2 regions of the Exiguobacterium abrahamii genome follow, and region 1 is predicted to be linked to the other one. Evidence: a T-box and tRNA genes for the amino acid it is inferred to sense, from the RefSeq annotation. Region 1 holds a T-box; the other holds one or more tRNA genes.
What was found. A T-box is a leader RNA that pairs with one kind of tRNA and senses whether it is charged. The one in region 1 lies ahead of leuS (leucine--tRNA ligase), so its partner is inferred to be a tRNA-Leu.
Positions count from the first base shown of each region.

Region 2: it has a tRNA-Leu gene. The T-box ahead of leuS (leucine--tRNA ligase) is inferred to sense a tRNA for this amino acid. The anticodon was not compared.

Region 1 is NZ_JADOYC010000001.1:517,617-522,689, forward strand. Features, by position in the region: gene ITJ88_RS02570 (peptidoglycan bridge formation glycyltransferase FemA/FemB family protein) at 1-827, shown strand, start outside; gene ITJ88_RS02575 (HAD family hydrolase) at 922-1,566, shown strand; T-box leader at 1,605-1,827, shown strand; gene leuS (leucine--tRNA ligase) at 1,874-4,279, shown strand; gene ITJ88_RS02585 (hypothetical protein) at 4,411-5,073, shown strand, end outside.
Region 2 is NZ_JADOYC010000001.1:1,089,244-1,094,316, reverse strand. Features, by position in the region: gene ITJ88_RS05420 (amino acid ABC transporter ATP-binding protein) at 60-788, opposite strand; gene ITJ88_RS05415 (amino acid ABC transporter permease) at 785-1,429, opposite strand; gene ITJ88_RS05410 (transporter substrate-binding domain-containing protein) at 1,461-2,228, opposite strand; tRNA gene ITJ88_RS05405 (tRNA-Leu) at 2,431-2,514, opposite strand; gene ITJ88_RS05400 (alpha/beta hydrolase) at 2,557-3,489, opposite strand; gene ITJ88_RS05395 (hypothetical protein) at 3,511-3,852, opposite strand; gene ITJ88_RS05390 (S66 family peptidase) at 3,868-4,878, opposite strand; gene ITJ88_RS05385 (DUF779 domain-containing protein) at 5,066-5,073, opposite strand, start outside.

The sequences.
Region 1 (5,073 bases):
TCATCACGCCGTATGGCTATGGTGGACCGGAAATCATCGGTCAACTGACGGCGGCTGAAATGCAGCATGCACGCTTATTGTTTGAAAGGTGGGCAAAGCGAGAAGCGATCGTCTCAGAAATGATTCGCTTTAATCCATTGACGGGGAATGAACGCTTCATGCGGGATTGGACGAAAGTCTCCTTCATCCGTCATACGACGAGTATCGATTTACGCCCTTCACTAGAGGACATCATGCAGACATTTCATAAGAAGACGAGAAGTATGATTCGCAAATCGCTTGCCTCTCCTTTAACCGTTAGAACAGGAACACGAAACGACCTACCTGTTTTTGTAGCGTTGTATCATGAAACGATGGACCGGAAGAATGCTTCGGCTCATTACTATTTTACGGCAAGTTATTTTGAGCAATTATTTGAAGCAAATCCACTCTGTGAGCCATTGTTACTGATTGCGGAAATCGACGGAGAACCTGTTGGTGGATACTTCGTATTACTTGGGAAAGAATATGCTCACGGTCATTTGATTGGGTGTAAGCGGGACGAAGCGAAGATGTTTCCGAATCAGCGACTCGAGTACGAAGCGATTCTTCAGGCGAAAGCACGCGGTCTCGTCGAACAACATCTCGGGGGTGGATATCAAGAACGGGATAGTCTCTTTGAGAGTAAATGCCGTTACACCGGGTATCGTTTATTTGAGTATCATCAAGGAAAATCGATTCTTCAACCAGCCGTATACGATCAGTTATGTGTACGATACGGGTCAGATGCTGATTCGGATTATTTTCCAGCTTACCGACAAACAAGTGTCCAAATGGCGACAAGTTAAACAGTAACTAAATGAAGAAGGCGAAACGACTACATCGTGTAGTCGTTTTTTTGATATGCTGAAATCATGATAGATCAATTGAGGGGGATGTGTCTTGAAAAAACGAGGTCTTATTTTTGATATGGATGGGGTCATTTTAGATAGTGAAATTCGCTACTTTGAGGTCCATCAGCAAATGTTCAAAACGTTATCGATTCCGCTCGATCCGGTTCAGTATGCGACGTTCATGGGAAAAACAGGAGATGAGATGTGGGAAGAACTTGTCGCGCAACACGATCTCCTAGAAACAGCGAGTGCGTTACTTGAGGAAGAACATCGCTTGTTTCAAATTCATGCAAAACCGGAGGAATGTGGGTTAAAAGAGGGAGTCAAACAAGTCATCGAACAAGCGGCGTCTCTTGGTTACGATATCGGGATCGCCTCCTCGAGTTCGCTTCAAAAAATCGAACGCGTCATCCGTCATTATGAGCTTCCCATCACGCATTACGTCAGTGGGGAAGAAGTCGTGCGTTCAAAGCCTGATCCTGCGATTTTTCATCTTGCGGCATCACGAATCGGGCACATACCTGAAGATTGTCTCGTCATTGAAGACGCTGCGAACGGGATGATCGGCGCTAAAGCAGCAGGCATGGAAGTGATTGCGCTTCTCGATGATCGGATGCCGATGCAACGTCTAGAACAAGCGGATCATGTAGCGCGATCGCATGCAGAAATCGAGGAAATTTTACGGAAGCGTTGACGCTTGAGGAAGAAACAGATTACACTAGGAAAAGATAGTCAATTGCATGGAGCTGAAGTAGTAGGGGAAAGGTGCCGTTAAGAGAGCTGGTGGAAGGTGCGAACCAGTCGGTAACAACCGTGAACTCGTCAGGGAGCACGATTCGTGAAGTCGTAGTAGCGAATCCGGTCTTTCACACCGTTATCCGTGAATCAAGCGGTCTGTCATAGACAGACAACGTGGGTGGTACCGCGGAAGCCAAACCGGTCTTTCGTCCCTATTCCTAGGGGCGGAGGACCGGTTTTTTTAGATTAGAGGAGGAAAAGACATGCCGTACAATCATCGCGAAATCGAACCAAAATGGCAGGCGCGTTGGGATCAAGACAACGCCTTCGTCACAACAGAAGATCCAGAAAAAGAAGGGTTTTATGCCCTTGATATGTTCCCGTATCCGTCAGGTGCCGGACTCCACGTCGGTCACCCGGAAGGCTACACAGCAACCGATATCCTCGCACGGATGAAACGGATGCAAGGATACAACGTCTTGCACCCGATGGGATGGGATGCGTTCGGATTACCAGCAGAACAATACGCCCTCGATACAGGGAATGACCCACGTGAATTCACAGCGAAAAACATCGAGACGTTCAAGCGTCAGTTGAAAGAACTTGGATTCTCTTATGACTGGGATCGTGAAATCAACACGACGGATCCGAAGTATTACAAATGGACACAGTGGATCTTTACGAAGTTGTATGAAAAAGGACTTGCGTTCGTGGACGAAGTCGCGGTCAACTGGTGCCCAGCACTTGGAACCGTTCTTGCGAATGAAGAAGTCATCGACGGATTATCGGAACGCGGAAATCATCCAGTCGTGCGTGTCCCGATGCGTCAATGGGTCTTGAAAATCACGGAATATGCGGATCGTCTTCTTGAAGATCTCGATGACCTCGATTGGCCGGATTCTGTCAAAGAGATGCAACGGAACTGGATCGGGAAATCAGAAGGTGCTGAGATCGATTTCACGATTGATGGACACAAAAAACAAGTCACGGTCTTTACGACACGTCCGGACACAATCTTTGGTGCGACGTACCTCGTGCTTGCGCCGGAGCATCCATTCGTCGCTGACATCACGACAGCGGATCACAAGGATGCCGTCGATACGTACATTTCGCAAGTCCAAACGAAGTCGGACCTCGAACGGACGGATTTAGCGAAGGAAAAAACAGGCGTCTTCACGGGTGCTTTCGCCGTCAATCCAATCTCAGGTGATCGTCTGCCGATCTGGATCGCTGATTATGTCCTTGCTTCGTACGGAACGGGTGCAATCATGGCGGTTCCAGGACACGATGAGCGCGACCATGAATTCGCGAAACAATTCGACTTGCCAATCGTTGAAGTCGTCGCGGGTGGAAACGTTGATGAAGCAGCCTATACAGGAGAGGGCGAACACGTCAACTCGCATATGCTTGATGGTCTTGGAAAACAAGAAGCAATCGAGACGATGATTGCTGAACTCGAAACGAATCAAGTCGGACGTAAGAAAATCACGTATCGTCTCCGCGACTGGTTGTTCAGTCGTCAACGGTATTGGGGCGAGCCGATTCCAGTCGTTCATATGGAAGATGGTTCGATGAAGACGCTCAGCCAAGAGGAATTACCGCTCGAACTTCCAATCATTCCGGAAATCAAACCGTCTGGTACAGGCGAATCACCACTTGCGCTTGCGGAAGACTGGTTGGATTATACGGATCCTGAAACAGGAATGAAAGGGCGTCGCGAGACGAATACGATGCCACAATGGGGCGGAAGCTGCTGGTATTATCTTCGTTTCATCGATCCGCACAATGAAGAGGCGATCGCGGATCCAGAAAAATTAAAATACTGGCTTCCAGTCGATATTTACATCGGTGGTGCGGAACACGCCGTTCTCCACTTATTGTATGCACGCTTCTGGCATAAAGTCTTGTATGATGCAGGTGTCGTACCAACAAAAGAACCATTCCAGAAGTTGTACAACCAAGGGATGATTCTTGGAGAGAACAACGAGAAGATGTCGAAATCACGCGGTAACGTCATTAATCCGGATGAAATCGTTAAATCGCATGGTGCGGATACGTTACGCTTGTACGAAATGTTCATGGGACCACTCGATGCATCAGTTGCCTGGTCGGAGAACGGTCTTGACGGGGCGCGTCGTTTCCTCGATCGTGTCTGGCGCTTGTTCGAACGGACAGCAGACATTCAGGACGTCACGGAAGTCGATGCTGACTTCGAGCGGACATACCACCAGACGGTCAAGAAGGTCACGGAAGACTTCGCGAACATCCAGTTCAACACCGGAATTTCGCAACTCATGGTCTTCGTCAACGAAGCAAACAAACAGCCGGTTCTTCCGCGTCACTTCCTTCGTGGATTCATCCAATTGTTAACACCAGTTGCACCACACCTTGGTGAAGAACTCTGGGAACAACTTGGATTTGAAGAGACGTTGACGTATGCGGCATGGCCAACATTCGATGAATCGAAACTCGTCAGCGATACGATGGAATTCGTCATTCAAGTGAACGGAAAGGTTCGCTCGAAAATCGAAATCAATATCGATGCGACAAAAGAAGAAATCGAAGCACTTGCCTTTGCTGATGAAAAGACACAAGAATGGATCGGCGACAAAACAGTTCGTAAAGTCATCGTCGTACCGAAAAAATTAATCAACATCGTGGCAAACTAAGCCATAGCCCCTTTCATTCGCTTGACGTGAATGGAGGGGGTTTCTTCATTTCCGTCGCAAGTCCGCTTTTTTTTTCAACGACCTTCTGCTACACTGAATCAGAAACCGAGAAAGAAAGGCGAGTACCATCAATGAAACGATCTTATATAGTCTACACAACGATTTTTGCTGTCGTTTCGGGGTTGATCCTTTGCGTACTGCTCGTCTTCTCGAAGCCGGAGACGTTGTTACGTATTCAGGAAACGTTCGCGAAAATCGAGACGCAATCGAAGCATCAGGCAGCCGTTAAACAGGTGCCACCGAAAACGCCTTCAGCTATTCCGAACCCGGAAGAGCCGTTAATCAAAAATGTCCAACACATGTTATATGATGATTCCATTGGTTCGTACCTCGTCGTCACAGACGATTATCGTTTCTTTGAAATCAGTGGAACCGGAGAACGCATCAACGCATCCTTCCAGTTAGAAGAAGGAAAGTTGTTGCTCGCTGGTCTTGACGGTATGACCCTCGTTGACGGGGAGACCGTCGCGTTATTGACGTCGAATCAGATTCTGGTCACGATTACGCGAAAAGACGGTGTCTGGAGCGAAGAAAAACGTGAAAAAGTACAGGGAACGACAATACGGGATAGTTTCCATGGTCTTGGATATGATGCGAAGAAAAAAGAATTCTATACGATTAATCATATTCGAGCACTGGGACGAGTCGAGGTGACTTATTTCGCGATGAAAGAGGATAAGATCAAGATTGATCCTGACGCCTCGGAAAAGAAAAAACGTGCATTGAAGAAAAAA
Region 2 (5,073 bases), 570 kb from region 1:
CCAGTTATTTATGATTCGCCAAAAAACCGGCGTATCTGCATTTAGATACGCCGGTACCATCATAAGACTTTACTGAGGAACGATTGCGTCCGTTCGTGTTGTGGAGAATCAAACAATGCTTGTGGTACGTTCTCTTCGACGATATAGCCACCATCCATGAATAAGACGCGATCTCCGACCTCACGAGCAAATCCCATCTCATGGGTCACGACGACCATCGTCATGCCTTCAAGAGCAAGTTGTTTCATGACGGCAAGCACGTCACCGACCATTTCCGGGTCAAGTGCTGACGTTGGCTCATCGAATAACATGATTTTCGGATTCATTGCAAGCGCGCGGGCAATCGCGACCCGCTGTTTTTGCCCCCCAGATAATTCGCCTGGATAATTATCTGCTTTTTCCCGTAATCCGACTTTATCGAGGAGTTCAAGTGCCCGCTGTTTCGCCTGTTCTTTATCCGATTTACGTACTTTGATCGGTGCAAGCGTGACGTTTTCTAGCACGGTCTTATGCGGGAAGAGATTAAAATGTTGAAAGACCATCCCGACTTCTTCCCGGACCTTGTTGATATCGACCTTTGGACTCGTGATGTCGAAATCATCGACGATGACGGTACCACCTGTAATCTCTTCCAATCGATTCAAACAGCGTAAAAACGTACTTTTCCCAGATCCCGACGGACCGATGACACAGACGACTTCTTTTTCGGCAATCGAGACATTGATGTCTTTTAAGACTTCATTCGAACCGAATGATTTCTTTAGATTCTTTACTTCAATGATACTCATCGTAATGTAAACCTCCGTTCCAAGAACTTCGCCACTAAGGACAAGAGATAAATGATGACGAAGTACATCAATCCGACGACGGACCAGACGATGAATGGTTCAAACGTCGTTGACTGCTGTACTTGACCTTGTTGCGTCAAGTCAGCGATGCCGATGATCGACAACAACGAGGTATCTTTTAAGCTGATGATCGATTGGTTCGTAATCGTTGGTAACATCCGACGAAATGCTTGCGGTAGGATGATCTGTACCATCGTTTGACGCCCTGTCATCCCGAGTGAACGTGCAGCTTCTGTTTGTCCTTTATCAATCGACTGGATACCAGCTCGAATGATTTCCGCAAAATAAGCACCGGCATTGATTGCGACCGTCAGTATCCCTGCATACATCCGGTCCATCGATAACCATTCGAGCGAATTGAGTCCAAAGTAGATGAAGAATAACTGAACGATGAACGGCGTTCCGCGAATGACATCGATGTAGACGATCGCGATCCCGTTTAAGATTTTTGATGGTGATAATCGCATCAATGCGACGACTAAGCCAATCAGAAAGCCGACGATGACCGCGATGATGAAAATATACAATGTGACTTGAAGCCCTTCCAAGAAAAATGGAAATGCGGTTTTGACCACTTCCATTGGCTATCCCACTCCCTTATCGCCTTGCGACTTATTTCAGATACGTGTCAACGATTTTATCGTATTCACCGTCTTCTTTCAGATTCGCAAGTCCTTTGTTGATTTTCTTCATCAGATCCTCGTTCTCACCTTTTAAGACAGCGATTCCGTAGTTGTCCCCGTTGAGACGGTCTCCAACAAGTTTTAATCCAAGGTTTTGTTGTTTGTTGGCATATGAGATGACAGGATAATCTTCAATCAAAGCAGCAGCGTTACCGTTCTTCACTTCTTGGAACATCGCTGGGCTGTCATTGAACTGTGTGACTGTAAAGCCAAGCTTATCTGCGTTATCCGTTGCATATTTCGCACCCGTCGTTCCCTTTTTGACGGCCACTTTTTTCCCTTTTAAATCGTTGACGGATTTAATACCATTCTCATCTTCTTTGACGACTAGAATAAGACCAGCTTTGAAGTATGGATCTGAGAATGTGACGACTTTCTTCCGTTCTGGCGTAATACTCATACCGGCAATGGCAACGTCCAATTGATTGGCTTGGAGTGCCGGAATGATGCCGCTAAAGTCCATCGCTTCAAATTGAATCTTGAAGTTCTGATCCTTCGCGATGGCTTTCATGAGATCGATATCGATTCCTTTGTACGTATCTCCGTCTTTATATTCGAATGGTGGATACGTGACGTCAATGCCAACCTTGTACGTCTTTCCTTCTGACGACTCTTCCTCTTTCGAACCGATGCTACACGCACCAAGCACGAGAACACAGCTCATCAAGAGCGCTAACAAGATACTCCCTTTTTTCATCTTTGTTTCCCCTCTCCTATGTGTTAAAGATTGTTAACTCCACTTAGTACTTTCCCTGAAGAGTACCCTCTTTAAAACGTATTTTACCAGAAAAGTTCTAAAAAGATAAACTTTTCTGAATTTTTATTCGTTGTAACCGTTTTCTATTCAACAACAAAAAAGGAGGCAACCCCTTGTTGGGATTGCCTCCTTCAATCATTTATGCCGCCGAGAGGACTTGAACCTCCACGGTGTTGCCACCACTAGATTCTGAGTCTAGCGCGTCTACCAGTTCCGCCACGACGACGTTGATTTATGATATTAATATAGCGGGTAACGAACTGAGTTGTCAATCATTTCGCAAGATATTGCGAACGAACTTCTCGACGACATCATCATACAATGCCGGATCCTCGAAATAAGCCATTGCGTGAGCGGCATTTGGAATGACGACGAGCTCTTTTTCCGTTGGACAAGCTTCATACAGCTCATACACCATGTCTGTCGGTACGAACGTATCCGCCCCACCATGGATGAACAAAATCGGCACCTGCGCTTTTTTGACTTGTTTCAGCGCTGATGCTTCACGGAACGTATAACCTGCCTTTAGCTTCGTCAATACGCTCGTCATCCCTAAGAACGGGAAGTGTGGCAGACGATACATCCGCTTCATCTGATACGCAAGGACAGCATTGACAGACGTATAGGCACAATCAGAAATGATTCCTTTGATTTGTGGTGGGAGTTGTTCGCCACTCGTCATCAAAACGGTCGCCCCTCCCATCGACACTCCATGCAAGAACAGTTTCGCCTCCTGTCCGATCCGTTCAATCAGATAGTTCGACCAACTGAGACAATCTTCCCGGTCATGCCACCCGAATCCGATATAGTGACCGTCACTCATCCCGTGTCCACGATTATCGGGCATCATGACATGGAAACCGGCTTGATGGTACAGATAGGCGAATCCGGCTAAATCCGTTCCGACGCCTCCGTACCCGTGCACGAGAATGACGATCCGATCTGACGGAACAGGTGACGGAAGGAAATGCCCGCGTAACGTTAAGCCGTCTTTCGCTTCAATCTCGATCCGCTCAAGCGGTTGCTCCTTGATCCACGTCTGACCAGGTTGCATCAATCGGACCATCTCGTCACTCAAATCTCGATTATTCGATAAGAATGGCTTTGGATTCGTAGCGATTGCCATCTCATAAAAATAATAACTCGCTGCTACTAATCCGGATCCAATGACTCCGATTCCAATTTTTGTTCTGCGACGCATCTGCCCCACTCCTTCTTTCCGTTATAGCTCGATCTTCAGTTGAGCAGCATGGTCATCCTCTTCATCCTGCAAGACTTGTTGACGTAATCGTTGTTCTTGTTGCTGACGCCGGTAGGCAAACTCTTGGACAAGCTCTGTACCCGTGAATCCATCTTCTACGAGTTCGCTCAATAAATCTGTTTCTGTCTCAACGACCTCCCCCGGACGTCGCATGACGAGAACATCTCCGACTTGTGCAATCAGCAATTCATCTTCTAGACGAAGTGCATCGTAAAATGGTTCCGGTAACGTCATACGACGGGTCTCCGGATTGATATGGACGCGTTTATAAACGCCTAATGCTTGAAACTTACGACGTGCCATTGCGTGCTCTCCTTTTTAGTTGAACGTCAGATCGATTCGTGAATCTTTTCCTTGAATACGAACCGTACCCGTCGCTCCATTGATTAACGTCAACTGTGGCGGCTGATGACCGATGTCAAGATCGTATAAGACTGGTAAGCCCGTCTCATCCGCTAGATATTGATACACGTCTAGCCATGTCAGGTCTTCTGTAATCCTTGCAGACGTGCGCCCGAATAAAAAGCCAGCCGCATGGTCGAACCACCCAGCATACGCCATTTGTCGTAACGTCCGGTGCACCTCTGCAGAATTCGCTTCAGACACCTCGAAGTACCAGAGGATCGGTTCTCCGTTGATCTCTTCACGCTGGAAACGCTGTACGTCTCCATACGGTGTCCCAATCAGATGGCGAATCGTCTCCAGACACCCACCAAGTAAACGTCCTGTTACCTCGGTTCGCTCATCAAGTGCTTTCCATTCCGTCGCTTCCGATAGCTGAAATAAAGAATCTGCTGGACGTTCTTCATCAGTCCACTCGGATTGATAACGATCGGAAGCCCACTGTGTTACGGTTCCTCCAGTTGGCGTCGCGAGCACCCGTCGCCAAGCGCTTGTCGTCTCATCCCATTCTTCACTTCGAAGCTCTACGAAATTCGGACCATGTGCTGTTGCAATTCCCGTCTGAAGCGTCAGACTGAGCAATAACGTACTGATATCGGAATAACCAAGCAACCATTTTGTTTGGTAAGTTGCTAGCGTCAACTCGGGTAAAAGATCAATGGCGCGTTCCCCACCAAATGGCGGGATGACGGCATCAATCGTCTCATCCGTCATCATGTGATTCAATTCCTCAGCCCGTTGTTTGACCGGTGCACTCTCAGCAAGTTGATGCGACCAAATCGTTTCACCTAAACGGACGTTCATTTGCCGTGCTTGTACCTGTTCAACTGCTCGTTCGACCCATTCCTGTTGCTGTTCACGTAATCCAGAGGAGGGCGCCGTCACTCCGATCGTTTGACCTGTCCAACCTAAAAATGGATATTTCATGGTGACCCCCTATAATGTCATAGTGTGAAACTATCTTCTCGTCAAAATATGAGTTCATTATACCGTTCTTATGCCGCATTACCAACTTTTATCCTGTTCGAACGTCGTGATACGAACAAAAAACACGATTCCGTACAAGCGACCTGAATGAACAAGTCGCATCGACGAAACCGTGTTTGATTATTCATTAGCTTG